DNA from 4 places in the Streptomyces sp. NPDC093065 genome. Region 2 is predicted to be linked to each of the others. Evidence: riboswitches for the same ligand, from Rfam matches in the RefSeq annotation. Region 2 holds a riboswitch; each other region holds the start of a gene.
The links. Region 2 has a riboswitch for cyclic di-AMP ahead of ACIQFU_RS14845 (C40 family peptidase). Riboswitches for the same ligand answer to the same signal wherever they lie in the genome.

Region 1 (7,325 bases), on a different contig from region 2:
CTCCAAGAAGCTCGACGTCGACCTCAACCCGCGCTACGGCACCTGGGACGTCCAGAAGAGCAGCCGCGTCGACACCCGGACGCCGTGGGTGCGGGAGATCGCCGAGGGGACCGAGCAGCCGGCCTGACCGGTCTGCCCCTTCCGGCGGTTCAGCACATGATCGTACGGCCCCCTGTGGACAACTCGGGGGGGGCCGTCGGGGGCGTGCGTTAGGTTCGGAGAGTGAACGCAACCACCGCCCACGCGACCGCCCCCGACCAGGGCCGCATCGTCCTGCTCACCACCAGCCACCGGGTCGCCCCCGGCCTGCTGTCCTGGCCCGCGTGGCAGGCCCTGCGCACCGCCGACCGCGTCCTGTGCGCCGACGGCGCCCACCCGCAGCTGCCCTACCTGCGCGAGGCGGGCATACGGGTCGACGAGGCGGCCCCGACCGCCGAGGAACTGGTGGACGCCTGCGCCGGCGGACGCACCGCGGTGGTCGTCGCCACCGGAGAGGGCGACCCCGCCCTCACCGACGGCCTGGCCCGCCTCGCCGGCTCCGGCCGCGTCCACATGCCCGAGCTCGAACTGCTCCCCGCCTCCTACGACCTCCCGGGCGCCCGCCTCCTCGACCTCGTCCAGGTCATGGACCGCATCCGCGTCGAATGCCCCTGGTCGTCCCGGCGCACCCACAAGGGCCTGGCCAAGTACGCCATCGAGGAGGCGTACGAACTCGTCGAGGCCATCGAGGACGGCGACCGCGACGAACTGCGCGAGGAGCTGGGCGACGTGCTCCTCCAGGTCGTCTTCCACGCCCGCATCGCCGAGGAGGACCCCGACGCCCCGTTCTCCGTCGACGACGTGGCCGGCACCATCGTCGACAAGCTCGTCCACCGCCACCCGCACGTCTTCGGCGACGAGACGGCCGAGACGCCCGAGGAGGTCCGGGAGCACTGGCTGCGCACCAAGGCCGCCGAGAAGCAGCGCACCTCCGTCACCGAGGGCGTCCCCCTCGGCCAGCCCGGCCTCGCCCTCGCCGTCAAGCTCGCCTCCCGCGTCCGCACCGCCGGCCTGCCCGTCCCCCTGCCCTCCGGCGAGGGCATCGGCTACGAACTCCTCGCCCTGGCCGCCCGCGCCGAATCCGAGGGCACCGACCCCGAGGCCGCCCTCAGGGCAGCGGCCCGCACCTACCGCGACGCGATCAGGGCGGTCGAGGGATGACCGGCCGCCCACCCGCGTCAGGCCCCACGCCCGACGCGGACCCCGGTACCGGTCCCGTCCCCGAGCTGTTCAGCTGGGAGTTCGCGAGCGACCCCTACCCCGCGTACGCCTGGCTGCGCGAACACGCCCCCGTGCACCGCACCCGGCTGCCCAGCGGGGTGGAGGCCTGGCTGGTCACCCGGTACGCCGACGCGAAGCAGGCCCTCGCCGACCCGCGGCTGTCCAAGGACCCGGCGCACCACGACGAGCCCGCGCACGCCAAGGGCAAGACCGGCATTCCGGGGGAGCGCAAGGCCGAGCTGATGACCCATCTGCTGAACATCGACCCGCCGGACCACACCCGGCTGCGCCGACTGGTCAGCAAGGCGTTCACACCCCGCCGGGTGGCCGAGTTCGCGCCCCGGGTGCAGGAGCTGGCCGACGGCCTCATCGGCCGGTTCGCCGCCACCGGCTCCGCCGACCTCATCCACGAGTTCGCCTTTCCGCTGCCCATCTACGCCATCTGCGACCTGCTCGGCGTCCCCCGCGAGGACCAGGACGACTTCCGGGACTGGGCGGGCATGATGATCCGTCACGGCGGAGGCCCGAGGGGCGGGGTGGCGCGGTCGGTGAAGAAGATGCGCGGCTATCTCGCCGAGCTCATCCACCGCAAGCGCGCCGCGCTGTCGCCCGAGCCCGCCCCCGGCGAGGACCTCATCTCCGGCCTGATCCGCGCCTCCGACCACGGCGAGCACCTCACCGAGAACGAGGCCGCCGCGATGGCCTTCATCCTGCTCTTCGCAGGTTTCGAGACCACGGTCAACCTCGTGGGCAACGGCGCCTACGCCCTGCTCACCCACCCCGAGCAGCGGGACCGGCTCCAGTCGTCGCTGGCCGCCGGGGAGCGCGGGCTGCTGGAGACCGGCGTCGAGGAACTCCTGCGCTACGACGGACCGGTGGAACTGGCCACCTGGCGCTTCGCCACCCGGCCGCTGACCATCGGGGGGCAGGAGGTCGCGGCCGGCGATCCCGTCCTCGTCGTCCTGGCCGCCGCCGACCGCGACCCGGAGCGGTTCACCGACCCGGACACCCTGGACCTCGCCCGCCGGGACAGCCAGCACCTCGGGTACGGACACGGCATCCACTACTGCCTCGGCGCCCCGCTCGCCCGGCTGGAGGGACAGACCGCGCTGGCCACACTGCTCACCCGGCTGCCGGACCTCCGCCTCGCCGCGGACCCGGCCGAACTCCGGTGGCGCGGCGGGCTCATCATGCGAGGTCTGCGCACCTTGCCCGTCTCGTTCACGCCGTTCGCGTCACCGGCCGGCAACGGTGCGTCGCCGACGCAAAAGTGACACGCGCTCAACTCTGTGATCTTCACGTGATCTGTGCGGCATGAACTTGTGACAAGCGATGATCTCCCTATACGTTCACGGATCAACGTGGTGTCGAGCGTCATCCGCCGCGTGGTCCCCGTCGTCTTGTGAAAGGTCGTCGCATGCTCTCCGGGAACGGTCGTCACCGCCGCCCCCGCCAGGCACCCGCTCTGGTCGTCGCCGCCGGAGTGACCGGCTCCGCCATCGCGATCCCGCTGCTCGGGGCCACCGGCGCCCACGCGGCCGGCTCCGCGAACTGGGACCAGGTCGCCGAGTGCGAGACCGGCGGCGCCTGGAGCCAGAACAGCGGCAACGGGTACTACGGCGGCCTGCAACTGTCCCAGGAGGCCTGGGAGCGGTACGGCGGCCTCGACTACGCGCCCAGCGCAGACCAGGCCAGCCGCTCCCAGCAGATAAGGATCGCCGAGAAGATACACGCGGACCAGGGCATCGCCGCCTGGCCGACCTGCGGTCTGCTCGCCGGCCTGGGCAACGACTCGGGGGGCACGAGCGGCGGCTCGGGCGCGACCGGTGACGGTGCGTCGGAGGGTTCGGACACCTCGGGCAAGACGGACACCCCCAAGTCGTCCGAATCACCCGACTCGTCCCAGTCGGCCGACTCTGGTGACTCGTCCGGCGCGACCGAGACGCCGGAGGCGACGTCCGGAGAGCCCTCTTCGTCCCCTTCGTCCTCCTCTTCCCCCTCCGCCTCGCCGTCGTCTGACGCTTCCTCCGATGCCTCCGGCGACTCGCGCGGCGGCGCGGACCAATCCGTCAAGCCGGACGCATCGGCCGAATCCGGCTCCTCCGGCAGTGCCGAACCGCAGGGCGTCGAGGGCTCGTCCGGCTCGGGCAAGCACCGTGGCGGCAGCGCGGAGGAGGGTGCGACGGAGGAGGGCCGTACGGACGCGACGACGGGGCGGCACGCCTCGCGCGACGGTGACGAGGGAGAGGCCGAAGTCGGTCGTTACGTCGTCCGCACCGGCGACAGTCTCTGGGCCATCGCCGACACCCTTGAGGTCACCGGCGGATGGCACACGCTGTACGCCGACAACACGACGGTCGTCGGCGCCGACCCGGACCACATCCTGCCCGGTCAGACGCTCACGGTCACGGGCGAATCGGGCGAAAAGTAGGGGGAGTTCGCGTCACGGTTAGAGGCTGTATGTCCCTTTTGGATCTCGTGAGAGATAGGTCTCAGAAGCCGTGATCGTCTTTGAAAATCCGCGGAGCGCGTGTCTACGGTCATGACCGCTCGCCATCGCGGGCCCCGACAGCCGCAACGCCGAATCCTGCCAGCGGCCGTACGGGAACAGTCGTCGCGTCAAGCGCCGCAGGCAGGAGCGGGGGACCCAAGGTAAGTGCCGCACCGGGCAGTTGAGCCGGAGCGGCTAGGGGTGAAGCCGAGTTCCGCGAGGAACCCGGCCGGGCAACTCAACCGGCCCGAACCCGACAGCTCACCTCGCAGGCGTCGGTGAGGGGATCAACCATGCTGTTTTCCGGCAAGGGCAAGCACCGTCGTCCGTCCAAGGCCACCCGTGTCATCGCCGTCGCCGGCGTCACCGGTGCCGCCGTCGCCGCCCCGCTGATGGCGGCCGGCAACGCCTCCGCCGCCACCGCGTCCGAGTGGGACGCCGTCGCCCAGTGCGAGTCCGGCGGCAACTGGTCCATCAACACCGGCAACGGTTACTACGGCGGTCTGCAGTTCTCCGCCTCCACCTGGGCCGCCTACGGCGGTACGCAGTACGCCTCCAGCGCCGACCAGGCGAGCAAGGACCAGCAGATACAGGTCGCCGAGAAGGTGCTCGCCGGCCAGGGCAAGGGTGCCTGGCCGGTCTGCGGCACCGGCCTGTCGGGCGCCGCGTACACCGGTGGCGGCTCGGGCAGCGGTTCCGGCAGCTCCGAGAGCTCGCAGAGCCAGAGCAGCGGCTCCACCGCCGAGCGCTCCACCGAGCAGAAGGCCTCCCGCTCCTCCGAGCGTCCGGCCGCCGAGCCGAAGGCCGAGAAGCCCGCCGAGAAGAAGAAGACCGTCACCACCCCGACCGGCAAGAAGGTCGAGAAGGGCGACGGCGAGTACAAGGTCGTCAAGGGCGACACCCTCAGCTCGATCGCCGAGGAGCACGACGTCAAGGGCGGCTGGGCGAAGCTGTTCAAGCTGAACGGCGACATCGTCGACGACGCCGACCTGATCTACCCGGGCCAGCAGCTGCACCTGAAGTAAGCGGCGGCGGCTCCCGCCCCGGTGCGTGTTCCCCCGTACGCACCGGGGCGGGACTTTTCATGTTCCGCCTTTGTTCCGTTCGGAAACAATTTACTCTCGGTTCTGTCCAGCGGGTGGGCGATCGGCTGGCCGATCGCCCGGAGCCGGTTAGGCTCGGTCCCGCAGAGCCGCCGCGGTCCTGCGGGACCCGCGCGTCACACCGAAGCGTCACATTGAAGAAGGAGATGCTCGTGCCGTCCATCGACGTCGTCGTAGCCCGGGAAATCCTGGACTCCCGAGGCAACCCCACGGTCGAGGTCGAGGTCGGCCTCGACGACGGCAGCACGGGGCGTGCCGCCGTTCCGTCCGGCGCCTCCACCGGTGCCTTCGAGGCCATCGAACTCCGTGACGGCGACCAGAGCCGTTACCTCGGCAAGGGCGTCGAGAAGGCCGTGCTGGCCGTCATCGAGCAGATCGGCCCGGAGCTCGTCGGCTACGACGCCACCGAGCAGCGTCTGATCGACCAGGCCATGTTCGACCTGGACGCCACCGACAACAAGGGCTCGCTCGGCGCCAACGCCATCCTCGGCGTCTCCCTCGCCGTCGCCCACGCCGCCTCCGAGGCCAGCGACCTGCCGCTCTTCCGCTACCTGGGCGGTCCGAACGCGCACCTGCTGCCGGTGCCGATGATGAACATCCTGAACGGCGGCTCGCACGCCGACTCCAACGTGGACATCCAGGAGTTCATGATCGCCCCGATCGGCGCGGAGTCCTTCTCCGAGGCCCTGCGCTGGGGCGCCGAGGTCTACCACACCCTCAAGAAGGTCCTGAAGAACAAGGGTCTGGCCACCGGCCTCGGCGACGAGGGCGGCTTCGCCCCGAACCTCGGCTCCAACCGCGAGGCCCTCGACCTCATCCTGGAGGCGATCAAGGAGGCCGGCTACACCCCCGGCGAGCAGATCGCCCTCGCGCTCGACGTCGCCGCGTCCGAGTTCTACAAGGACGGCTCCTACGCCTTCGAGGGCAAGAACCGCACCGCCGCCGAGATGACCGAGTACTACGCCGAGCTGGTCGAGGCGTACCCGCTGGTCTCCATCGAGGACCCGCTGTTCGAGGACGACTGGGACGGCTGGAACACCATCACCGCCCAGCTCGGCGAGAAGGTGCAGCTCGTCGGCGACGACCTGTTCGTCACCAACCCCGAGCGCCTGGCCCGCGGCATCGAGGAGAACTCGGCCAACGCCCTGCTGGTCAAGGTCAACCAGATCGGTTCGCTGACCGAGACCCTGGACGCCGTCGAGCTGGCCCAGCGCAACGGCTTCAAGTGCATGATGTCCCACCGTTCCGGCGAGACCGAGGACGTCACCATCGCCGACCTCGCCGTCGCCACCAACTGCGGCCAGATCAAGACCGGCGCCCCGGCCCGCTCCGAGCGCGTCGCCAAGTACAACCAGCTGCTGCGCATCGAGGAGATCCTCGACGACGCCGCGGTGTACGCCGGCCGCAGCGCGTTCCCCCGCTTCAAGGGCTGAGCACCACGCCGTAGGCCCTCGTAAGAGGCAGCGTCGTACGTACGTCCCCGTACTCGGTCCCGTACCGTGTGCGGGGACGTACGCACGTATGACGGACGACGCACACGAAGGCTGAGGCGGGGCGACATGGCGGTGAAGGACCGGGACCGTTTCTCCACCGCGACCAGGATCCGGATCATCGGGGAGCAGACCGCGGCCCGGGTCTACCGCTCGCAGACCAAGCGCCAGGCGCGGCGCTCCCGGCTGACCGGCCGGGCCGCGCTGCTCGCGATGGTGCTCTGCTCGCTCGTCGTGGCCCTCGCCTACCCGATACGGCAGTACGTCGCCCAGCGCGCCGAGATCGCCGGTCTGAGGCAGGAGCAGCGGGAGACCCGGCAGCGGGTCGAGGACCTGCGGGACCTCAAGGCGCGCTGGCAGGACGACGCCTACGCCGAGCAGCAGGTCCGGCTGCGGCTGCACTACGTGATGCCGGGGGAGACGGGCTTCGTCGTCGTCGACCCGGACGCGGCCGAGCAGACCCGCGCCGAGGCCGGCGCCGCCGACCGACCCTGGTACCGGAACGTGTGGGACGGGGTCGACAAGGCCGACGCCGCCGCCCGCCTGCGGTGAACCGACCGCGCCGGCAGTGACTCAACAGGAAGACCAGCAGAAGACAGTCATGCAGACTCCCCCGCCGACCACCCCGCGCACCGAGCCGACCGACGCGGACGTGGCGGCCTTCAAGCAGCAGCTCGGACGCCCCCCGCGCGGCCTGCGCGCCATCGCGCACCGCTGCCCGTGCGGACAGCCGGACGTCGTGGAGACGGCCCCGCGCCTGCCCGACGGCACGCCCTTCCCCACGCTGTACTACCTGACGTGCCCGAAGGCGGCCTCCGCCATCGGCACGCTGGAGGCGAACGGCGTGATGAAGGAGATGACCGAGCGTCTCGCCACCGACCCCGAGCTGGCCGCCGCCTACCGCGCCGCGCACGAGGACTACATCCGGCGCCGTGACGAGATCGAGGAGCTGACCGGCTTCCCGAGCGCGGGCGGCATGCC
Region 2 (7,325 bases):
GCACGGCCGCCCGGGTCGCCGCCCGCATGTCGACGGGGTGGTCCAGCTGCACCACCCCGATCGCGCCGAGCACGCGTACGTCCCGCACCCCCGGCAGCCCGGCGGCGGGCGCGAGCCCTTCGCGCAGGCCCGCCTCGATCCGCTCGACCTCCGCGAGCCAGTCCTGGCCGAGCAGCAGTCCGATCGACGCACACGCCACGGCCGCCGCCAACGGGTTGCCCATGAACGTCGGCCCGTGGGCCAGCACCGGCACCTCGCCCCGCGAGATGCCCTCGGCCACCCGCGACGTGCACAGGGTGGCCGCCATCGTCAGATAGCCCCCGGTCAGCGCCTTGCCCACGCACATCACGTCCGGTGTCACCGCCGCGTGTTCCGCCGCGAACAGCGCGCCCGTGCGTCCGAACCCGGTGGCGATCTCGTCGAACACCAGCAGCACGTCGTGCGCGTCGCACGCCTCGCGCAGCACCCGCAGGTAGGCGGGGGAGTGGAAGCGCATTCCGCCCGCGCCCTGCACCACCGGCTCCACGATCACCGCGGCCAGCTCGTCGGCGTGCCGCTCGACCATCGACCGCAGGTGGTCGGCGTAGGCCTCCTCGTACCGTGCCGGGGGCGCGTCGGCGAAGAGCTGGCGCGGCAGGACGCCGGACCACAGGTCGTGCATGCCGCCCTCCGGGTCGCACACCGACATGGGCTGCCAGGTGTCGCCGTGGTAGCCGCCGCGCCAGGTGAGCAGGCGCCGCTTGCCGGGGCGGCCGAGCGAACGCCAGTACTGCAGGCACATCTTCACCGCGACCTCGACCGACACCGACCCGGAGTCGGCGAGGAACACATGCTCCAGGCCCTCGGGTGACATGTCGACAAGGAGCTTCGCCAGCCGCACGGCGGGCTCGTGGGTGAGCCCGCCGAACATGACGTGGCTCATCCGCTCCAACTGCTCGCGCGCGGCCTCGTTCAGCACCGGGTGGTTGTAGCCGTGGATCGCCGACCACCAGGACGACATCCCGTCGACCAGTTCCCCGGAGCCGTCGGCGGGCCGCAGCCGCACCCCGCTCGCCGACTCCACGACGAGCGGGTCCTGCCGGCCGGGCATGGGGCCGTACGGATGCCAGACGTGCCGCCGGTCGAGGGCCAGCAACTCGGCGACGTCCAGCGCCGGCTCAGGCATTGGGCGCGAGGTCCGTGCCGGCGCCGCGGCGGCGTACCGCCACCAGGTCCGTGCGGGGCTCCCCGGCGGGGCGCGGCGTCGTGGACGCGGGCGCGGGAGCGCACACCCCGCCGCCCGCGTGCGAGCCGCAACCACCGGCGCCGGCGGCCTCGCCGTCCGCGCCCGCGTGCGAACCGCAGCCGCCACCATCCTCGTGCGAGCCGCAGCCGCCACCTCCGTCGTGCGAGCCGCAGCCCCCACCCCGCACCGATGCGCGGTGCTCCGGCAGCGTGACCTCGCCGGCGCCCTCCACCTCGAAACCGGCGTCCGCGATCATCTCCAGGTCCGCGTGGCCCGCCTGGCCCTCGCTGGTGAGGTAGTCGCCGAGGAAGACCGAGTTGGCCAGGTGGAGCGCGAGTGGCTGCATCGTGCGCAGATGGACCTCGCGCCCGCCGGCGATGCGCACCTCGACGTCCGGGCAGACGAACCGCGTCATCGCCAGGATGCGCAGGCACCGCTGCGGGGTGAGGTGCCACTCCTTGGCCAGCGGTGTGCCCTCCATCGGGATCAGGAAGTTGACCGGCACCGAGTCCGGGTCCAGTTCGCGCAGCGAGAAGACCACGTCGACCAGGTCGGCGTCGCTCTCGCCCATGCCCGCGATGAGACCAGAGCAGGCGGACAGACCGGCGGCGTGCGCCTTGTTCACCGTGTCCACCCGGTCGGCGTACGTGTGCGTGGTCGTGATGTCGCCGTACGTCGACTCGGAGGTGTTGAGGTTGTGGTTGTAGGCGTCGGCACCGGCCTCCCGCAGCCGCTCCGCCTGGCCGTCGGAGAGCAGGCCCAGACAGGCGCACACCTCGACGGTCTCGTTCTGCTCCTTGATGGCCTTGATGGTGTCCGACACCCGGTCCACGTCCCGGTCGGTCGGACCCCGGCCGCTGGCCACCAGGCACACCCGCTTGGCGCCCCCGGACACGCCCGCCGAGGCGGCCGCGGAGGCCTGCTCGGGCCCCAGCCAGGTGTACTTGAGGATCTCCGCCTTGGAGCCCAGCCGCTGCGAGCAGTAGGAGCAGTCCTCGGGACACAGGCCCGACTTGAGGTTGACGAGATAGTTGAGTTTCACCCGTCGGCCGAACCAGTGACGGCGCACCTTCCCGGCCGCGGCCACCACGTCGAGCAGGTCGTCGTCGGAAGTGGCGAGGACGGCGAGTGCCTCCTCGCGGGTCGGCGACTCGCGCCGAAGCCCCTTGTCCACCAGCGTGTTCAGCAGGTCCATGAGAGCCGATCCTGTCCTAAGGGGCCGTCCGCGGCCAAGGAGACTTTGCACAACACTGACAGATCGACGTGTGGGTATTGCCACACCTCGCGGGGGTGGCCGGACCGCTAATGTCTGTTCATTGCCTACAAAACCCCGGAGGACCGCCCCATGGCGTTCGGCTGGATCGACGAGCAGGACCGGGCGCGCCGCGAGGCGGGACTCGTACGGGTGCTGCGCCGCCGTCCGGCGCAGTCCCCGCTGCTGGACCTGGCGAGCAACGACTACCTGGGACTGGCCCGTCACCCGGAGGTCGTCGAAGGAGCGGTCCGGGCCGCGCGGACCTGGGGCGGCGGCGCGACCGGCTCGCGCCTCGTGACCGGCACGACCGCACTGCACACCGAACTCGAGCGGGAGCTGGCCGAGTTCTGCGGGTTCGGGGCAGCGCTGGTCTTCTCCTCCGGCTACGCGGCCAACCTCGCCGCGGTCACCGCGCTGGCACCGCACGGCACTCTTGTCGTCTCCGACGCGGGCAACCACGCCTCCCTGATCGACGGCTGCCGGCTCGCCCGGGGCACCACGCAGGTCGTGGGACACGCCGACCCGGACGCCGTGCGCAAGGCATTGACGACGCACGACGGACCCGCCGTGGCCGTCTCCGACACGGTCTTCTCGGTCGACGGCGACGCCGCGCCCCTGGCCGCGCTCGCCGAGGCGTGCCGGGAACACGGCGCCGGACTGGTCGTCGACGACGCCCACGGCCTCGGCGTCCTCGGCGACGGCGGCCGGGGCGCACCGCAGGGCGCGGGACTCGCGGGCCGGGACGACGTCGTCGTGACCGTCACGCTGTCCAAGTCGCTCGGCGCCCAGGGCGGCGCCGTGCTGGGGCCCGCCCGGGTCGTCGACCACCTGGTCAACGCGGCCCGCACGTTCATCTTCGACACCGGACTCGCCCCCGCCGCGGCGGGAGCGGCCCTTGCGGCGCTCAGGCTGCTCGGCCGCGAGCCGGAGCGCGCGGCACGGGCCCGTGCCGTCGCCGGTGAACTGCACGCACGCCTGACCGCCGCAGGTCTGGACGCGGTACGTCCGGACGCCGCGGTCGTCTCGGTGCGTGCGCCCTCCCCGGAGGAGGCCGTGCGATGGGCGGCCGACTGCCGTGCGGCCGGCCTGTCCGTGGGCTGTTTCCGCCCTCCGTCCGTGCCCGACGGGATCTCACGGCTCAGGCTGACCGCTCGCGGGGACCTCTCCGGGGATCAGATCGAACGTGCTGTACGGGTGATCGGCGAAACGCGGCCATGAGTCGGCGTGACACGGCCGTGCGTCGTCCGGCGCCCGGCGTGGTCAGCCGCGGTGGACGCAGGCGGTGAACGCCGTCCAGCTCCCGGGGGAGAAGAGCAGGGCGGGGCCTGCCGGATTCTTGGAGTCGCGCACGGCGAGCAGTCCGGCGCAGGGACCGGCCGACGGACGAGCCGTCTCCACGCAGTTGTTCGCGCCGGTGCTGTAACTGCTGCGCAGCCACCGGGCGCCGGTCATATCGGTGCTGACAGGGATGTTCCGCGGAAGTTCGGACATGGAGCCTGACATGGTGCCTCCTTACGCGCCTGCCGCGGTCGCGGCGATGAAGTCCAACGAGTCCTCGGGCGAAAGGGCATGGATCAGAAGGGCGTTGAAGGCCTCGGTGTAGGCCTCTAGGTCTTCTTTCCGTTCGAGGTGCAGGCTACTCGTCAAGTGGTCGAGAACAACCACGTCGAGATCAGAAGTGCTCGAAAAAGAGAAGATTACGAAAGGGCCGGTGACACCGATGTGCGCCCCGGCGGCGAACGGCAGCACCTGGAGCCGGACATGGGGGAGCCGCGCGGCCTCGACCAGTCTGGTCAGTTGACGGTCCATCACCCCCGGCCCGCCCACCTCCCGGCGCAGCACCGCCTCGTCCAGGACCGCGCTCAGCGCCAACGGCGGCTGTGCCCGCAGCACGTCCTGCCGGGCCAGCCGGACCTCCACCAGAGTGTCCAGCCGCTCCTCCGGCAGTCCGTCCACCGCGGCCCGCGTCACCGCGCGGGCGTACTCCGGCGTCTGGAGCAGGCCGGGGACCACGGTGGTCTCCAGTGTGCGCATGGCGCTGGCCTGCGACTCCAGGCTGATGAAGTCCCGGTAGGTCGGGGGCAGCACCCCGCGGTAGGCGTGCCACCAGTGGTTGCGGCCGCCCGCCCCGTCCTGGTGCGCCAGCGTCACCAGCAGCCCCCGCAACTGCTCGTCGCGCACGCCGTAGACGTCCAGCAGTAACCGCACGTCGGCCGGTTTCGTGCCGCTCGTCCCGGTCTCGATCCGGCTGACCTTCGACTGGTGCCAGCCCACGAGCCGGGCCGCCTCGCCGCTGGTGATGCCCGCCGCTGTGCGCAGGGCGCGCAGTTCCGCGCCCAGCTTCCGGCGGCGCACCACGGGACCGTGCTGCATGGGACAACTCCCTTACTCCTTATGAGCCGCCCAAATACGCTCTGCCGTCGCAGAGTTCACCGCTTCGAGCGACAGATATATGCATATCTTGGTGGATCGCCGCCCTTCGCGGGCCTGGTGATGGCAGTCTGGCGGCGAAGCACCAGTCCGGGACCGTACTCGAACCATCCGCTCCGTGTCGGGCCTGCGGTCCCGTGAGAAAGGGACGACGTCGCCATGGCAGACCATCTGGAAGCATCCGTCACTCTGCCGAGCGATCCCGCCTCGGTGGCCGCCGCGCGGACCTACGTGGTCGGCACTCTGGCGGAATGGGGGCTGCCGGCCGACGCCGACCTGTCCGAGACCGTCCGGCTCGTCGTGTCCGAACTGGCGACCAACGCGGTCCAGCACACGTTGGGGCAGTCGCCCACCTTCACGGTGGACCTGGTCCTCGACCGCGACGAGCGGCTGCGCGTCGGTGTCACCGACAGCCATCCGCGCTTCCCCAAGCGCCTGCCCGCGGCCGTGCAGCAGGACAACGGGCGGGGCATGGTGATCATCCGCTGGCTGACCGCCGAGTGCGGCGGCAGGCTGAGGGTCCGGCCCACAGGCGAGGGCGGCAAGACCGTCTCGATCGAGCTGCCCTGGACGCCCCCGGACCGGCCGGCCGCACCCGCGGGGGTGACGGCGGCCCAGAACGCCGTCACCCCCGCGGGCGGACTACTTGACCCGGCCGTACCAGACGCTTGACGTCCAGATCTTCTCCAGGCGCACCACGGCGCCGGTCTTCGGCGCGTGCCAGATCCTGCCCTTCCCGGCGTAGATGCCGACGTGGTAGACGCTGCTGCCGGAGTGGAAGAACACGAGGTCTCCGGCCTTGCGGTTGGTCACGGAGACGCGGCTGGTCTTGTTGTACTGCTGGGCCGCCGTGCGCGGCAGTTTCTTGCCGGCCTTCTTGAACGAGTACAGCGTCAGGCCGGAACAGTCGAACCGGGAGGGGCCGGTGGCGCCCCATCGGTACGGGGCGCCCTTCTTGGAAGCCGCGATCTTGAGGGCTTTCGTCGCATGGCTCGCCGCGGCCGCCTCGGCGGCGGCACCGGGGACCACGACGGAGCCGCCCACGGCGGCGAGGGTGAGGGCCGAGGCCGTACCGGCACGAGCCATCAGGGACGGGACACGATTGAGCGCGGACATGCGCAACCCTTCGTCAGCCGCCTGTGAAGGATGACCTGTCGGATTCGGGCTGGCGAAGTTGCCCGGCCGCACGTGTGCGGCTTCACCCCAAGGGCCGCTGGGACCGGTGCCTCTCGCGGAGGCGGCCGGTCCGGCGACCCGTCGTGCTCGGGTCCTCCACTCCTGCCGATCCACTTCCCTTGCGACCGGTCGTCCGGACGGCGGCAGGACTCGGCGTCCGCCCGGACCGCCCCGCCGCTGCGGCGGGGGCTTGTCGTCAGTCACGGATCTTGTCCCGCCCCACGGGGAATTCCCAACGGAACGTGCTCTTTGTGTTGTTACGTGCCGTTCATCCGTTCGGGTTGGCGCCCTCCCGTCCGAGGAGTCGTCGAGTGCGGCGGCGGCCCCGGGACCAGCGGCGCAGCGGCGCGATCCGCAAGCCGTGGGCACGGGCGCCGCAACTTCGACCGGTTGCGAATCGGAGGTGTTCCTACGCCGAAAGGGGGTACGCCGTTTGGTCCGTTTCGGAACAGTCCGTTTCGGATCGGATTCAGATCGGATCCGGCTTGTTCCGGCTCGGGCGATACGGCTCGGGACGATGCGGCTCGGGACGACGAGGCGCCGGCCTTCTCAGCTCCCGGAACAGGGCGGAAGGCCGACCCGTGCCGTCCGCCGCTCGCCGTCCAGCACCCGCAGCGCCCGGGCCAGGGTGGTGGCGTGCACCTCCGTCTCGCCGCGTCGGTGCATCAGCGCCAGCGCGTCCCGCAGCGCCGTCGCCTTGCCGACCAGCGCCTGGGCGGCCCGCAGTCCGCGGTACGTGTCGCCGTCCCGCCCGGGGTTGATGCGGCCCAGCAGGTCGACGACGTCCAGATAGCGGTCGACGACCTCCGCCTCGGCGCGGGTCAGAGCGGGCAGCGGCGGCAACTCGGGTGGCAGCACCGGCCCGGTCACCTCGCGCCGGGCGTGGCCGACGGCGTCCTGCGGTCCGGCACGATCCGGTCCACCAGGCCGTATTCCAGCGCCTGTTGGGCGTCGAGGATCGTGTCCCGCTCGATGTCCGCGTTCACTTGCCCGGGAGTGCGGCCCGTGTGCCGTACGAGGATCTCCTCCAGACGGGCGCGGATGCGGACCAGTTCGGCGGCGTGGACGGCCAGGTCGCTCGCCTGTCCCTCCACCGGTTCGGTCAGCGCCGGCTGGCGGATCACCACCCGGGCGCCGGGCAGCACGGCACGCTTGCCCGGGGTGCCCGCCGCCAGCAGCACCGCGGCGGACGAACCGGCCTGTCCGAGGCAGGTCGTCGCCACGTCGCAGGTGACGTAG
Region 3 (7,325 bases), on a different contig from region 2:
ATGCCGTCAAGGTTTCCGATGACCTCAGGGAAGGCGATCTTGTATTCTTCGCGCTGTTCGTCGGTGAGGCTGTCCCACCACTCTTTTCGTTCCGCGGGGGACTTGTCCAACGGAACGGTGTCTCGAAGGTATTCACGCGCGGCCTCGCTGACAACACCGACGTCGGACGCCACATCCGCCCATGTCTTCGCGCTGACGCTCAGCCCTGGCGCAGCCTTGAGTTTGCCCAGGGCCTCGCTGTACCGCGCGTCGATCTCCGTGGCTTCGCGCAGGGCGTGGGCGATGCGGTCGGCGATGTCCTGGGCCTTGGCGTGGTGCGGGTTGCCGTGATGGACGTCGATGCCGCTGGTTGCCGAGTCCGGCGAGTACAGCCCGGTGGGGCCGGGGCCGTACAGGGCCCTGTTGCCCGGACTCAGCATGCCGTTGTTGCCGACGGCCGTGCCGCCGGGAACCTCGCCTCCGGTCGCCTTGTTCTCGCCCCCGGCAGGAAAGGTGACGTCTCCAGCCGGGCTGACCGGGTATCCCAGAGCCGCCGCATCGTCCAGCGCTTCGATCAGGCGGCGCCGAGGTGAGGCGATCTCGGTGGAGAAGCCGTTGAGCGACCCGCTGACCAGGCCGCACTCGACCTGGGTGTAGTAAAAATTCTCCGCGAGCTTCTTCAGTTGCTTCTGCGCCGCGTCAGCGGCCTTTCCCTCATTGGCCGCGTCCATGGCCTTGGTGATCTGCTTGCCGATGCGCTCCCCGGCCGCGTCGGCCGCATCGCTCACCATGCGGTATCCGTCTGCGGCTTCCGCGTACTCGGCCGGCTTGAGATCCTTGAGGGCCGCGAGGTCCATACCGGATCACCTACCGCTGCCGTGGGAAGCAGACCCGTCCTTGGCACTGACATTCAGCGCGGCAATCTCAGCTCTGATCGCCTCGTCGGTCCGCAGCTGGTCGTTCCCCGTCTTCTCCAGCACGTCGGCAAGCCCGTCGCACCACGCGTCGATGTCCTTCACCCGACGCGCCCAAGAGTCGAACACATCCAGCTGCGCCGTGGCGGTCAGAAACGCGCCCTTCTCGTCGAGCCCGGTCTGGGCGTCCTCCAGCTTCGTCAACGCCTTGCCCATGCCGGCCCGCAGTTCCCCGAGTCCTTCCCCGGACTTGGACCACGCGGCCTTGTCCGATCTCAACCTGCCGGACGGAGGCCCATACGTAGGACTCGCGCTCGTGCCACTCTGATCGGCCGGCAGCTGATTGAGCTGCATGTGCGCGGACTGCCGCTCAGCCGCTGCAGCCTTGAGCTGCTCCCACTCCTCCCACGCCATGCGTGGCCCCTCCCGTGTTCTGTGCCGGCAAGCGGGACGGATGGTCAACCGCCGACCGCGGTGATCGATACAGAAAGTAGCGACCCGCCACCGTCCGCAGCATCGGTATCGGCCACCATGAGGGCTGAGTAGTCGTACTCAGACCAGATCCGGCCACCGCTCGGACCAGCGGCACGTCCGACCCCGGCGGAAGGAAGAAGGCCCTGCTCCGCAGACGTGGTCCTCAGAAAGCCGGAAAGGCCGACTCGTCGTCGTGCGACGGATCCGTGAGCACGGGCCGGGCGTGCTCTTCGACGCCACCTGCCCTCGAACGGATGCACGGCATTGCCGTCCCCGCCTCGATCGTGGTCCCGGAGATGAAGTTCCCGGAACAGGTCGCCGTCGACCCCTCGGCCGTGGCGCACCGACCCCCGCAGGCACCGGGCCGGGGCGGCGAAACGAGCGTCTTCGAGCTCGACGGCGTGCCGGAGGTCCGGACGGAGCGGACGGTCGCCGCCGACGCCCCAGGCGGCGGGAAACTCGGCTCGCGCCGCGTCGACTACGTCGTCCCGGTCCCCGAGGACCACGGCCGCCGGCTCGGCATCGTCTCCTGCCGTTCTCCGGGGCCGGACTGGCAGGATGGGTGGGCACACCGTGTCCGCACGGCGGGTCGGTCGGGATGGAGAGTGTTCACCGGTGTTCGCCGGACGCAACAGGCTGGTCACCCGCGTCGACTGGTACCGCAGGCGCTGCTTCGCGGAACCGGCCGGCGAGGGCGGGCGCGCACCCCGGAGCGGGTTCGCGAGCGTCCGGGGCCGCTCCTTCCGCCTCGCCCGTGCCGCCCGCGACGTCCTGCTGGGCGGGGACCCTCCGGTCCGGCTGACGCCCCGCGCGGCCACCGGTCTCGCCGTGGCCCGCGAAGGACACCCGCACACCGTCCACCACGGCCGAACCCTAGTCGCCCGGCACACCGACGGAGTCGTCCGCCGGTGGACCCGGGCCGGGCCGGCGTCACCCTCGCCGCGTCCCCTGTCGGCCGTCGTCGTGCCGCATCGGTGGGCCAAGGGTCAGTGGATCCCGCTTCGGGAGCACGTCGTCCCCGCAAGCCGGCGCGCTGCCGTCGCGCAAGTCCCCTCGGGGCTGTGCCTGCCCGAGGTGGACGAGCGGACCGTGCGCCGCCGGAAGTTCGCGCAGGCGTCGCCGGCCGGGCTCGCGGTGGCGACGCTCGCCGCACGTACCGCGGACCTGCCCCATGCCGGCGAGGTCCTGGCGGAGCCGGTGCGGTTCGTCCGTCTCTGGGGCACGTAGCCCCGGTCGTCCCTCAGCCCGTCCGTTCGCCCTACCGGAGTGCCGCCCATGCCCCTCCCCCACGTCCTCCTCTCCGCCGCCGTCTCCCTCGACGGCTACCTGGACGACACCGGTCCCGACCGGCTCCTGCTGTCCGGCCCCGCCGACTTCGACCGGGTCGACGAGGTACGGGCCTCGGTCGACGCGATCCTGGTCGGGGCCGGGACGATCCGGGCGGACAATCCGCGGCTGCTGGTGAACTCGGCCGAGCGGCGGGCGGCGCGGGTTGCGGCCGGGGAGGCGGAGTATCCGCTCAAGGTCACCGTCAGCGGCAGCGGTGAGCTGGACCCGGCGGCGCGGTTCTGGCACACGGGCGGGGAGAAGGTGCTGCTGACCACGGACGACGGTGCCCGGCGGGCCCGCGGGCTCGGGAGCGGCGCCGATGTGGTGTCCCTGGGGCCGGTGCTCGACTGGCGCGCGGCGCTGGAGTTCCTGCACGACCGTCGGGGTGTGCGGCGGCTCATGGTGGAAGGGGGCGGGACCGTCCACACCCAGCTGCTCCAGCAGGAACTCGCCGACGAACTGCAGCTCGTCCTCGCGCCGCTGTTCGTGGGCGACCCGGCCGCGCCCCGGCTGTTCGGGCCCGGCGCCTACCAGGGCGGGCGGCTCGCGCTGGTCGAAACGCGGCGGATCGAGGACGTCGTGCTGATGCGGTACCGGCCCACCGCACCCGGGACCGGCGACCAGGTCGCCGCCGCCGACCGGCACTGGCTGCGCCTCGCCTGTGAGCTGGCCGGACTGTGCCCGCCGTCGGAGAGCGCGTTCAGCGTGGGGGCCGTCGTGGTCGCCGCCGACGGGAGCGAGCTGGCGCGGGGGTATTCGCGGGAGGGTGGCGACCCCGTCGTGCACGCGGAGGAGGCCGCGCTCGCCAAGCTCGGTCCCCTGGAGCCGCGGCTTGCGGGCGCCACCGTGTACAGCAGTCTCGAACCCTGTGCCCGCCGGGCCTCCCGGCCCGCACCCTGCGCCCGGCTGATCCTCGACGCCGGGGTGCGTCGCGTCGTCACGGCCTGGCGGGAGCCGGACACCTTCGTGGCGGGGGCGGACGGGAGCGGGGTGCTCGCCGCGGGGGGCGCCGCCGTCGTCGTGCTGCCCGAATTCGCGGAGCCGGCCAAGGCGCCGAACCGCCATCTGGAGGGGTAGGGGACCGGCGGGGAGATACCGATGTGCATTCCGGCCCCCGGATGACGTACAGTAGTGAACACAACGGCGCGGGGTGGAGCAGCTCGGTAGCTCGCTGGGCTCATAACCCAGAGGTCGCAGGTTCAAATCCTGTCCCCGCTACTGAAGGCCGAGGGCCGGAATCCGAAAGGGTTCCGGCCCTCGGTGTTTTGTCGTCTCCCCTCCCGCACCCCGCCCCTCCCGCATCCCGCGATTCATCCGGTCGGCCCCGCACCGCTCGCCGCCCGCCCCCGCTCCCGCGAACCTGGAGTCCTGGACGGCAAGCGGCGCGCGGACGTGCGGGGTGGCGAGGGACGAGTGGTGCGGCCAGGTGACGTGGACGACGAGGGAGCGGCCCTCAGAGCCGGTGGCCGGCTCCCCGGCGACCCCGTGCCCGACCCGGGCCTCGGAGACGAAGAGCCTCCCGACGGGCCACGGTCCCCCCGGCGGACCGGGTACGGACGGGCCTTCGTGCACGCGCTCCCCGTGCTGCTGATCGCCGTGGCCATCCTGTACGACATCCTCACCCCGAGGTACTTCACCGCCGGACCCCTCTACACGGCCGCGCCCCTGGTCGCCGCCCCGATCTACTCGCGGCGCGGCACGGCGCTCACCGGCGTCGCCGTGGTGGTCTCGGTCATCGGGCTGCAGATCGGCAAGGGCGTCATCCACTACGTCGACTCCCTCACCGAGCTGATCACCATCGCGACGGTCGCCGTGCTCGCCGTCCTCGTGAACGGCCTCGTGCGCCGCACCGGCGAGCGCCTCGTCTCCGTCCGCGAGATCGCCGAGGCCGCCCAGCGTGCCGTACTGCCCGCACCCGCCGAGCGCATCGCCGGCTTCGAGATCGCCGTCTGCTACGAGGCCGCGCAGGCCGACGCCTTCATCGGCGGCGACCTCTACGCCGTGCAGGACAGCGCCCGCGGCGTCCGGCTCATCGTCGGCGACGTGCGCGGCAAGGGCATGGGTGCGGTCGCCGCCGTCGCCGTGGTGATCGGCGCCTTCCGGGAGGCCGCCGAGCAGGAGGCGACGCTGGAGGCGGTGGCGCAGCGCCTTGAGCGGGCGCTGGCGCGCGAGGGCACCCGGCGGGACGGACTCGACGCCTTCGAGGGCTTCACCACCGCCGTCCTCGCCGAACTCCCGCACGGCGACGGGACCGTACGCATCGTCAACCGCGGCCATCCGCCGCCCCTGCTGCTGTACGCAGACGGCACCCTGGACACGCTGCCCGCCCGCGAGTCGGCGCTGCCGCTCGGCATGGGCGATCTGGGCGTGTGGCCCGACCGGGCGGAGGAGGCCCACTTCCCCGGCGGGGCCACACTGCTGCTCTACACCGACGGACTGACCGAAGCCCGGGACGCCAAGGGCGAGTTCTACGATCCGCAGACGCGGCTGACCGGCCGGGTCTTCCGGCATCCGGCGACCCTGCTCGACACCCTCGCCGAGGACGTGCGCCGGCACTCCGGAGGGGGCATGGCCGACGACATGGCCCTGCTCGCCGTACGGCGGCCCCGACGCGGCAACCATGATCATTGTCACGAGCCGTGACAGTACGACCCCCCTCCGCATAACAACTGATGCACCGTCAGAAGAAAGTGGCGTGAAGGGGAATACTCGGGGCGGGTCAACTCGTCCGGTTTTCACCGGTCATGAGGGGTGCGTCCCGGCCGTTTCCGTTAATGATCAAGAGGAACGGCTTGGAATCGGAGCCTCGCGTCTATTAACGTTCGATAACGCAGCGCGGTCGTCCCAGCCGTCACAGAAGGCGGCTCCGTGCGCACGCGCCGAATCCCGCAAGGGAACCGGGGAACCACCACATTGGGGTGAATCGGGCGTATGGCGCCGTGGAAACACGGTCGGCACGCACCCGTAGGAGACCTTCCTGCTCCGAACCCGTCAGCTAACCCGGTAGGCGGAAGGAAGGAAAGGAGTACGCCCACGTGGCGTCCAACCGGCCTGCCCCCGAGGCCCCGTTCGTGCCCACCGGGCACGGCACCGACACCTTCGGCTACGACGTCCCCCGCGCCGAAGAGGGCCCCTGGGAGGAGTGGAACCCCACCGCGGAGTCCATCCGTCCCGTGCGCGGCCGGCACCGCGTCGCCAAGCAGCGCGGCGGACTCGCCCGCAGCTCCACCGTCCTCGGCGTCGGTGTCATAGCCGCCGTCGGCGCGGGCGGCATGGCCAGCGCGCAGACCGGCAAGCCGCCGGTGTCCATCTCCATGCCGGACCTGCCGAACGTGGGCTCGCTCATGCCCGGCGGCGACGAGGAGTCGGAGCCCGAGGGTTCCGCCACCCCGCTCAGCGGCATCACCCAGGCCGTCGCCGCGGACACCGCGGAGGACGCGGGAGCCAGCGGCGCCGGTGAGTCGCTGCGGTCCCGGATCATGGCGCAGGCCGAGCAGCAGCAGGCCCAGGTCGAGACCAAGGCCGCCGCCGAGGCCCAGGCCGCCGCCGAGAAGAAGGCCGCGGAAGCCGCCGCGAAGGCGGAGAAGGAGGCCCAGGAGAAGGCCGCCGCCGCCAAGAAGAAGGCGGAGGAGGAGGCCGCGAAGAAGGCCGAGGCCGAGCGGCTCGCGAAGCTGGCCAAGCAGTACACGCTGCCGACCTCCTCGTACACGATCTCCTCGACCTTCAACCAGGCCGGTTCCCTCTGGGCCTCCGGCCACCACACCGGCCTCGACTTCGCCGCCCCCACGGGCACCCTGCTCAAGGCGGTGCACAGCGGCACGATCACGTCGGCCGGCTGGGACGGGTCGTACGGCTACAAGACCGTGCTCACCCTCGATGACGGCACCGAGCTCTGGTACGCGCACCAGTCGTCCATCAACGTCAGCGTCGGCCAGAAGGTCACCACCGGTGACGTCATCGGCCGCGTCGGCGCCACCGGCAACGTGACCGGCGCCCACCTCCACCTCGAGGTCCACACCACCGACGGCTCCGGCATCGACCCGATGGCCTGGCTGCAGAGCAAGGGCCTCACCCCCTGATCCGCCCCGCCCCCTGACGCGCCCCGCCGAACCCCGGCGGTCCTGACGGCAACCCCCCGACGTCAGGGCTGCCGGTTTGCGGTGGGTTTACGGTGGTTTTTGCTAGGTCTTTGCGCGCGCTGCGGAATGGCCCGCTCCAGTGCGGTCATTGACGCCCTGCATGACTTCTCTGCGCAAGCTCGGCTCCTCCGACCTCGAGGTCTTCCCTCTCGCCCTCGGCGGCAACGCCTTCGGCTGGACCGCCGATCAGGACACGTCCTTCGCCGTCCTCGACGCCTACACCGCGGCGGGCGGCAACTTCGTGGACACCGCCGACTCCTACTCCGCCTGGGTCGACGGCAACAGCGGCGGCGAGTCCGAGACCGTCCTCGGCCAGTGGCTCGCAGCCCGCGGCAACCGTGACGACGTCGTCCTCGCCACCAAGGTCAGCCAGCACCCCGACTACCCCGGCCTGTCCGCCGCGAACATCAAGGCCGCGGCCGACGCCTCGCTGCGCCGTCTGGGCACCGACCACATCGACCTCTACTACACCCACTTCGACAAGCCCGAG
Region 4 (7,325 bases), on a different contig from region 2:
GTGGTGCTCTCCGAGGACCACCTGACCCCGGTCGCGGCGGTGTGCCTCTGGTACGACGTCGGCTCGCGCCACGAGGTCAAGGGGCGCACCGGCCTGGCTCACCTTTTCGAGCACCTCATGTTCCAGGGCTCCGCCCAGGTCGAGGGCAACGGCCACTTCGAGCTGGTGCAGGGCGCCGGCGGCTCGCTCAACGGCACCACCAGCTTCGAGCGGACCAACTACTTCGAGACCATGCCCGCCCACCAGCTGGAGCTCGCCCTCTGGCTGGAGGCGGACCGCATGGGCTCCCTGCTGGCCGCCCTGGACGAGGAGTCCATGGAGAACCAGCGGGACGTCGTCAAGAACGAACGCCGTCAGCGCTACGACAACGTCCCCTACGGGACGGCCTTCGAGAAGCTGACCGCCCTCGCCTACCCGGAGGGCCACCCCTACCACCACACGCCGATCGGTTCGATGGCCGACCTGGACGCGGCGACCCTGGAGGACGCGCGCGCGTTCTTCCGCACCTACTACGCGCCGAACAACGCGGTGCTGTCGGTCGTCGGCGACATCGACCCCGAGCAGACCCTCGCCTGGATCGAGAAGTACTTCGGCTCCATCGCCTCGCACGACGGCAAGCAGCCGCCGCGGGACGGATCGCTGCCCGACGTCATGGGCGGGCAGCTGCGGGAGGTCGTCGAGGAGGAGGTTCCCGCCCGCGCCCTGATGGCGGCGTACCGGCTGCCGGAGGACGGCACGCGCGCGTGCGACGCGGCCGACCTCGCCCTGACCGTGCTGGGCGGCGGCGAGTCGTCCCGCCTGTACAACCGGCTGGTCCGCCGCGACCGCACGGCCGTCGCCGCCGGGTTCGGCCTGCTGCGGCTCGCCGGAGCGCCCTCCCTGGGGTGGCTGGACGTGAAGACGTCCGGCGACGTCGAGGTGCCGGTCATCGAGGCCGCCGTCGACGAGGAGCTGGCCCGCTTCGCCGAGGAGGGACCCACGGCCGAGGAGATGGAGCGCGCCCAGGCCCAGCTGGAGCGCGAGTGGCTGGACCGCCTGGGCACGGTCGCCGGCCGCGCCGACGAACTGTGCCGGTACGCCGTGCTGTTCGGCGACCCGCAGCTCGCCCTCACCGCCGTGCGGCGGGTGCTCGAGGTGACCGCGGAGGAGGTCCAGGAGGTCGCCAAGGCCCGCCTGCGTCCCGACAACCGCGCGGTGCTCGTCTACGAGCCCACCGCCCCGGCCGACGAGACCGACGCCGACACGACCGACGCCGGCGCCACCGACGAGAACGAGGAGGCGGCCAAGTGACCGAGCTCGCCACGATGGAATTCCACGCCCGGCCGCAGGCCGGCGAGCCCAAGCCCTGGGCCTTCCCCGCCCCCGAGCGCGGCAGCCTCGGCAACGGCCTCACCGTGCTGCGCTGCCACCGCCCCGGCCAGCAGGTCGTCGCCGTCGAGGTGCTCCTCGACGCCCCCCTGGACGCCGAGCCGGCCGGTCTCGACGGCGTCGCCACCATCATGGCGCGCGCCTTCTCGGAGGGCACCGACAAGCACTCCGCCGAGGACTTCGCCGCCGAGCTGGAGCGCTGCGGCGCCACCCTGGACGCGCACGCCGACCACCCCGGCGTCCGGCTGAGCCTGGAGGTGCCCGCCTCCCGCCTCGCCAGGGCACTCGGCCTGTTCGCCGACGCCCTCAGGGCGCCCGCGTTCGCGGACGGCGAGGTCGAACGGCTGGTGCGCAACCGGCTCGACGAGATCCCGCACGAGCTGGCCAACCCGGCTCGCCGCGCGGCCAAGGAACTCTCCAAGGAGCTGTTCCCGGCCGACTCCCGCATGTCGCGCCCGCGCCAGGGCACCGAGGAGACGGTCGCGGCCGTCGACGCGGCGGCCGTACGCGCCTTCTACGAGCGGCACGTGCGCCCCGCCACGGCCACCGCCGTGGTCGTCGGCGACCTCACCGGCGTCGACCTCGACGCGCTGCTCGGCGACACCTTGGGCGCGTGGACCGGCTCGGCCGCCGAGCCGCGCCCGGTGCCCCCGGTGACCGCGGACGACCGGGGCCGGGTCGTCATCGTCGACCGTCCCGGCGCCGTCCAGACGCAGCTGCTGATCGGCCGCACCGGCGCCGACCGGCACGACCGCGTCTGGCCCGCGCAGGTGCTCGGCACCTACTGCCTCGGCGGCACCCTCACCTCGCGCCTGGACCGCGTCCTGCGCGAGGAGAAGGGCTACACCTACGGCGTACGGGCGTTCGGCCAGGTCCTGCGTTCCGCGCCGGACGGCACCGGCGCCGCGATGCTCGCCATCAGCGGCTCCGTCGACACCCCCAACACCGGTCCCGCCCTGGACGACCTGTGGACGGTGCTGCGCAAGCTCGCCGCAGAGGGGCTGACCGACGCCGAGCGCGACGTGGCCGTGCAGAACCTGGTGGGCGTGGCGCCGCTCAAGTACGAGACGGCGGCGGCCGTGGCGAGCACACTGGCCGACCAGGTCGAGCAGCACCTGTCCGACGACTTCCAGGCGACGCTCTACCGGCAACTGGCCGCCACGGGCACCGTGGAGGCCACGGCCGCGGTCGTGAACGCCTTCCCGGTGGACCGCCTCGTGACGGTCCTCGTCGGAGACGCGGCGCAGATCAGGGAGCCCGTCGAGGCCCTCGGTATCGGTGAAGTCACCGTGGTGGCCGCCGAGTAGCGGCACACGCGTGTGACGGCCCTGGTGACCGGAGTGTCACCAGGGCCGCCGTTTGTCCGGATTGGGGCAGTGGCTGCCCGTCTGCCCTGTGGCGTGCGCTACAAAAAGCTTGTTGCGTTTGAGGATTGAACGCAGCCGCGCTTAGCGTCTTCCGGGCTGTTCGTCACGCAGTGCGCCGCATCCGCGGCACCGGACAGTCATCGCCGAGTCCCCGTACGGCGCGAGCCAGGGGAGCCGGGGACCCACCGCAGTCCCTGGGGTGAATCGGACGCCCGCGCGCACCGCGAGGGGGCCCGTAGGAGACCTTCCACCTCCGAACCCGTCAGCTAACCCGGTAGGCGAGAGGGAAGGAAAGGACAAGCCTCTACATGGCGTTCACGCGCGCCACCGGGAAGCACCGCCGTACCGGCCGGGTGCACCGCACCACCGCCCGCGCGGCGGGAGTCGCGGCCCTCGCGACCACCGGCGTCGTCGGCTCCCTCGCTGCTCCGGCGCTCGCCGCCGAGCCCGAGGTGGAGCAGAGCGGTCTCACCCCGGTCGTCACCATCGGCGACTCCGTAGCCGACGAGATCGACGCCCAGGCCGTCGCCCAGAAGCAGGCCGCGGTGGACGCCGCCGCCCGCGAGGCGGCCAGGGAAGCGGCCCGCGAGCGGGCGGCCGAGGCGGCCAAGGAGGCGCGCGAGGCCAAGGAGCGCGCCGCGCGGGAGGCGGAGCGCAAGCGTCTCAACACCTTCGTCGCGCCGATCACCGCCTCCTACGTCTCCACCGCGTACCAGGCCGGCAGCTCCCTGTGGTCCTCCGGCAGCCACACCGGCATCGACTTCCACGCCTCCAGCGGCACGACGGTGCACGCGGTCGGCGTCGGCACCGTCGTCGAGGCCGGCTGGGGCGGGGCGTACGGCAACCAGGTCGTGATCAAGATGCACGACGGCACGTACACGCAGTACGGGCATCTGTCGTCCATCGGCGTCTCGGTCGGCGAGTCGGTCGAGCCCGGCCGGCAGATCGGCCTCTCCGGCGCCACCGGCAACGTCACCGGACCCCACCTGCACTTCGAGGCCCGCACCAGCCCCGAGTACGGCTCGGACATGGACCCCGTCGCCTACCTCCGCTCCCACGGCGTGAACGTCTGACCGACGACGGCGTCCGAAAGCCCCGGCTTCCCGAGCCGGGGCTTTTCGCATTTAATATCGCTTGATTGGCCCGGGGTCGCTCAACACGCGTCAATCGTCGACGTTTCACGGGGGTCAAGGGGAGGTCGGTCATGCGTATTCCGGCGCATTCGGTGTGCACGGCGATCCGGGACGACATCGTCGCGGGCGTCCACGGCCGCGGGAGCCGGCTCACCGAGGAAATCCTCGCCCGCCGCTACGGCGTCTCCCGCGTCCCCGTCCGCGAGGCCCTGCGCACGCTGGAGGCCGAGGGTTTCGTGGTGACCCGGCGGCACGCGGGCGCGTGCGTCGCGGAACCGACCGAGCGGGAGGCCGCCGACCTGCTCGAGACCCGTGCGCTCCTGGAGCCGCTCGGCGCCTCCCGGGCCGCCCGGCGACGCACCGAGGCGCACCTCAAGGTGTTGCGCGGCCTGGTCAGGCTGGGACAGGAGCGCGCCGGACGCGGCACCGGCGAGGAACTGCGCTCGCTGGGCGGCTGGTTCCACGAGACCCTCGCCCGGGCCGCCGACAGCCCCTCCCTGACCGCCCTGCTGACCCAGCTCCGCCACAAGATCGCCTGGATGTACGTCGTGGAGGCCCCGGCCGGGCCGGTGGAGTACTGGGCGGAGCGCGGCGCGATCACCGACGCGGTGGCCCGGGGCGACGGGGATCGCGCGCGGGCGCTCATGGCCCTGCACATCGAGCGGTCGGCCTCCGCACACCGGCTGCGCTTTGTTTCCGGCGGCGGGCGGACGGAGCGTGTGAGGAATGCGCAACACCCCGTAAACACGGCGAGCCCGCAGTGGTAATGCAGTTGCCGTACAAAAGGACGGGGAATTGCTGACGGTATTTCCTCTGCGCGGAAACCGGGATTTTTCTCCTGCCGGGAAACAGGACGGACGGGCGGGTGCACCGAAAGCGGGAGAAATGGCGAAAGGCCCGCCGGGCGGTCCCGGCGGGCCTTTCGGTGTTGCCGTCCGGCGGAGTCAGACGGTCTCGGGAAGCTCCTCGAGCCCCTCGGAGACCAGCTTCGCCAGCCGGTCCAGGGCGGCCTCCGCGCCCTCGGCGTCGGAGGCGAGGACGATCTCCTCGCCGCCCTGGGCGCCGAGGCCGAGGACGGCCAGCATGGAGGCCGCGTTGACGGGGGACCCGTCGGCCTTGGCGATCGTCACCGGGACGCCTGTGGCCGTGGCGGCTCGGACGAAGATGGAGGCGGGGCGGGCGTGGAGGCCCTCGGCCCAGCCGACGTTGACGCGGCGCTCAGCCATGTGATGCTGCCCTTCAGGTGTTCAGAGGCGTTGAAGTTGTCTAGACCATGTTGTCTAGACCAGTTTCCCACATCGTGAAGCAAGCCGGGACGACCGCGTGGGCCGCCCCGCGTGGTCCTCGGACCGCGGCCTCGGTCCGAGCTTCCCGTCCTCCACAGACTGCCCCGCGCCGTTGTCCGACGCGAGCCGTAGTCTGGGGCCCATGCAGACCTCGTCGGACCGGCACGAGTACCCCGCCCACTGGGAAGCCGACGTGGTGCTGCGCGACGGCGGCACCGCGCGCGTCCGCCCCATCACCGTTGATGACGCCGAGCGCCTGGTCAGCTTCTACGAGCAGGTCTCCGACGAGTCGAAGTACTACCGCTTCTTCGCGCCGTACCCTCGCCTGTCCGCCAAGGACGTCCACCGCTTCACGCACCACGACTTTGTGGACCGGGTGGGACTCGCGGCCACCATCGGCGGCGAGTTCATCGCCACCGTACGCTACGACCGCATCGGCACCGGCGGGACGGCCGCCTCGGCACCGGCCGACGAGGCCGAGGTCGCCTTCCTCGTCCAGGACGCCCACCAGGGGCGCGGCGTCGCCTCCGCGCTCCTGGAGCACATCGCCGCCGTCGCCCGCGAGCGGGGCATCCGCCGCTTCGCCGCCGAGGTGCTGCCCGCCAACAACAAGATGATCAAAGTCTTCATGGACGCCGGGTACACCCAGAAGCGGAGCTTCGAGGACGGTGTGGTCCGCCTGGAGTTCGGCCTCGAACCCACCGACCGCTCGCTCGCCGTGCAGTACGCGCGCGAGCACCGCGCGGAGGCCCGGTCCGTCCAGCGGCTGCTGCAGCCCGGCTCGGTCGCGGTCGTCGGCACCGGCCGCACACCCGGGGGCGTCGGCCGCAGCATCCTCGGCAACATCCGGGACGCGGGCTACCCGGGTCGCCTCTACGCCGTGAACAGTGCCTTCCCCGAGGAGCAGAAGGAACTCGACGGCGTCCCGGCGTGCCGCTCCGTGCGCGACATCGAGGGGCATGTCGACCTGGCCGTCGTCACCGTGCCCGCCGCGCACGTCCCCGGCGTCGTCACCGAGTGCGGCGAGCACGGCGTGCAGGGACTCGTGGTGATCTCCGCCGGTTACGCCGACAGCGGTCCCGAGGGACGCGAACGCCAGCGCGCCCTGGTGCGTCAGGCGCGCTCGTACGGCATGCGGATCATCGGACCCAACGCCTTCGGGATCATCAACACCTCCCCGGACGTGCGCCTCAACGCCTCCCTCGCCCCCGAGATGCCGCGCCCCGGCCGGATCGGCCTGTTCGCGCAGTCCGGCGCCATCGGCATCGCCCTGCTCTCCCGGCTGCACCGGCGCGGCGGCGGGGTCACCGGCCACACCGGCGTCTCCACCTTCGTCTCCTCCGGCAACCGCGCCGACGTCTCCGGCAACGACGTCCTCCAGTACTGGTACGACGACCCGGAGACCGACGTCGCGCTGATGTACCTGGAGTCCATCGGCAACCCCCGCAAGTTCACCCGGCTGGCCCGGCGGACCGCGGCCGCCAAGCCCCTGGTCGTGGTGCAGGGCGCCCGGCACGGGGGTGTCGCGCCGCAGGGACACGCCGTACGGGCGACACGGCTGCCGCACGCGACGGTCTCCGCACTGCTGCGGCAGGCCGGCGTGATCCGGGTCGACACCATCACCGACCTGGTCGACGCGGGGCTGCTCCTCGCCCGCCAGCCGCTGCCGGCCGGCCCGAGGGTGGCCATCCTGGGCAACTCGGAGTCCCTGGGACTGCTCACGTACGACGCGTGCCTCTCCGAGGACCTGCGCCCCCAGCCCCCGCTGGACCTGACGACGGCCGCCTCGGCCGACGACTTCCACGCGGCCCTGTCCCGGGCCCTGGCCGACGACACGTGCGACGCGGTCGTCGTCACCGCCATCCCGACGGTGGGGGAGGGGGCGGCAGGGGACTCCGCGCTGGCGGAGGCCCTGCGCTCGGCGGCGGCCGCGGTTCCCACCAAACCGGTCCTCGTGGTCCACGTGGAGCTCGGAGGCCTGGCGGAGGCCCTGTCGGCGGCGGCGAGCACCGCCCCCCAGGCCGGCCCGGGCCCCGCCGGGGAGGCCGTGCCCGCCGCCCCGGCCCAGCAGCCGCCCGCCGTCCGGGCCCCGGAAGGCGCCCACCTGATCCCCGCCTACCCGGCCGCCGAGCGCGCCGTCCGCGCCCTCGGCGAGGCCGTCGCCTACGCCC

Region 1: it holds a riboswitch for cyclic di-AMP, as region 2 does, so the genes downstream of both, rpfA (resuscitation-promoting factor protein RpfA) here and ACIQFU_RS14845 (C40 family peptidase) in region 2, are expected to answer to the same signal.
Region 3: it holds a riboswitch for cyclic di-AMP, as region 2 does, so the genes downstream of both, ACIQFU_RS37555 (M23 family metallopeptidase) here and ACIQFU_RS14845 (C40 family peptidase) in region 2, are expected to answer to the same signal.
Region 4: it holds a riboswitch for cyclic di-AMP, as region 2 does, so the genes downstream of both, ACIQFU_RS29950 (M23 family metallopeptidase) here and ACIQFU_RS14845 (C40 family peptidase) in region 2, are expected to answer to the same signal.

Annotation. Positions count from the first base shown of each region.
Region 1 covers NZ_JBIVPJ010000014.1:95,356-102,680, reverse strand. Annotated here, with positions in the region: gene ACIQFU_RS23920 (SurA N-terminal domain-containing protein) at 1-127, shown strand, start outside; gene ACIQFU_RS23915 (nucleoside triphosphate pyrophosphohydrolase) at 223-1,200, shown strand; gene ACIQFU_RS23910 (cytochrome P450) at 1,197-2,534, shown strand; gene ACIQFU_RS23905 (transglycosylase family protein) at 2,678-3,691, shown strand; cyclic di-AMP (ydaO/yuaA leader) riboswitch at 3,875-4,041, shown strand; gene rpfA (resuscitation-promoting factor protein RpfA) at 4,045-4,776, shown strand; gene eno (phosphopyruvate hydratase) at 5,007-6,287, shown strand; gene divIC (cell division protein DivIC) at 6,414-6,896, shown strand; gene ACIQFU_RS23885 (DUF501 domain-containing protein) at 6,946-7,325, shown strand, end outside.
Region 2 covers NZ_JBIVPJ010000007.1:120,233-127,557, forward strand. Annotated here, with positions in the region: gene ACIQFU_RS14815 (adenosylmethionine--8-amino-7-oxononanoate transaminase) at 1-1,165, opposite strand, end outside; gene bioB (biotin synthase BioB) at 1,158-2,420, opposite strand; gene ACIQFU_RS14825 (8-amino-7-oxononanoate synthase) at 2,571-3,698, shown strand; gene ACIQFU_RS14830 (DUF397 domain-containing protein) at 3,741-3,971, opposite strand; gene ACIQFU_RS14835 (helix-turn-helix domain-containing protein) at 3,993-4,853, opposite strand; gene ACIQFU_RS14840 (ATP-binding protein) at 5,070-5,582, shown strand; gene ACIQFU_RS14845 (C40 family peptidase) at 5,553-6,026, opposite strand; cyclic di-AMP (ydaO/yuaA leader) riboswitch at 6,058-6,128, opposite strand; gene ACIQFU_RS14850 (hypothetical protein) at 6,636-6,944, opposite strand; gene ACIQFU_RS14855 (ATP-dependent Clp protease proteolytic subunit) at 6,953-7,325, opposite strand, start outside.
Region 3 covers NZ_JBIVPJ010000041.1:6,280-13,604, forward strand. Annotated here, with positions in the region: gene ACIQFU_RS37525 (alpha/beta hydrolase) at 1-836, opposite strand, end outside; gene ACIQFU_RS37530 (hypothetical protein) at 843-1,307, opposite strand; gene ACIQFU_RS37535 (hypothetical protein) at 1,983-2,594, shown strand; gene ACIQFU_RS37540 (dihydrofolate reductase family protein) at 2,643-3,773, shown strand; tRNA gene ACIQFU_RS37545 (tRNA-Met) at 3,841-3,914, shown strand; gene ACIQFU_RS37550 (PP2C family protein-serine/threonine phosphatase) at 4,113-5,339, shown strand; cyclic di-AMP (ydaO/yuaA leader) riboswitch at 5,564-5,720, shown strand; gene ACIQFU_RS37555 (M23 family metallopeptidase) at 5,732-6,775, shown strand; gene ACIQFU_RS37560 (aldo/keto reductase) at 6,936-7,325, shown strand, end outside.
Region 4 covers NZ_JBIVPJ010000021.1:26,502-33,826, reverse strand. Annotated here, with positions in the region: gene ACIQFU_RS29960 (M16 family metallopeptidase) at 1-1,290, shown strand, start outside; gene ACIQFU_RS29955 (M16 family metallopeptidase) at 1,287-2,675, shown strand; cyclic di-AMP (ydaO/yuaA leader) riboswitch at 2,867-3,031, shown strand; gene ACIQFU_RS29950 (M23 family metallopeptidase) at 3,044-3,808, shown strand; gene ACIQFU_RS29945 (GntR family transcriptional regulator) at 3,940-4,635, shown strand; gene ACIQFU_RS29940 (HPr family phosphocarrier protein) at 4,813-5,094, opposite strand; gene ACIQFU_RS29935 (GNAT family N-acetyltransferase) at 5,297-7,325, shown strand, end outside.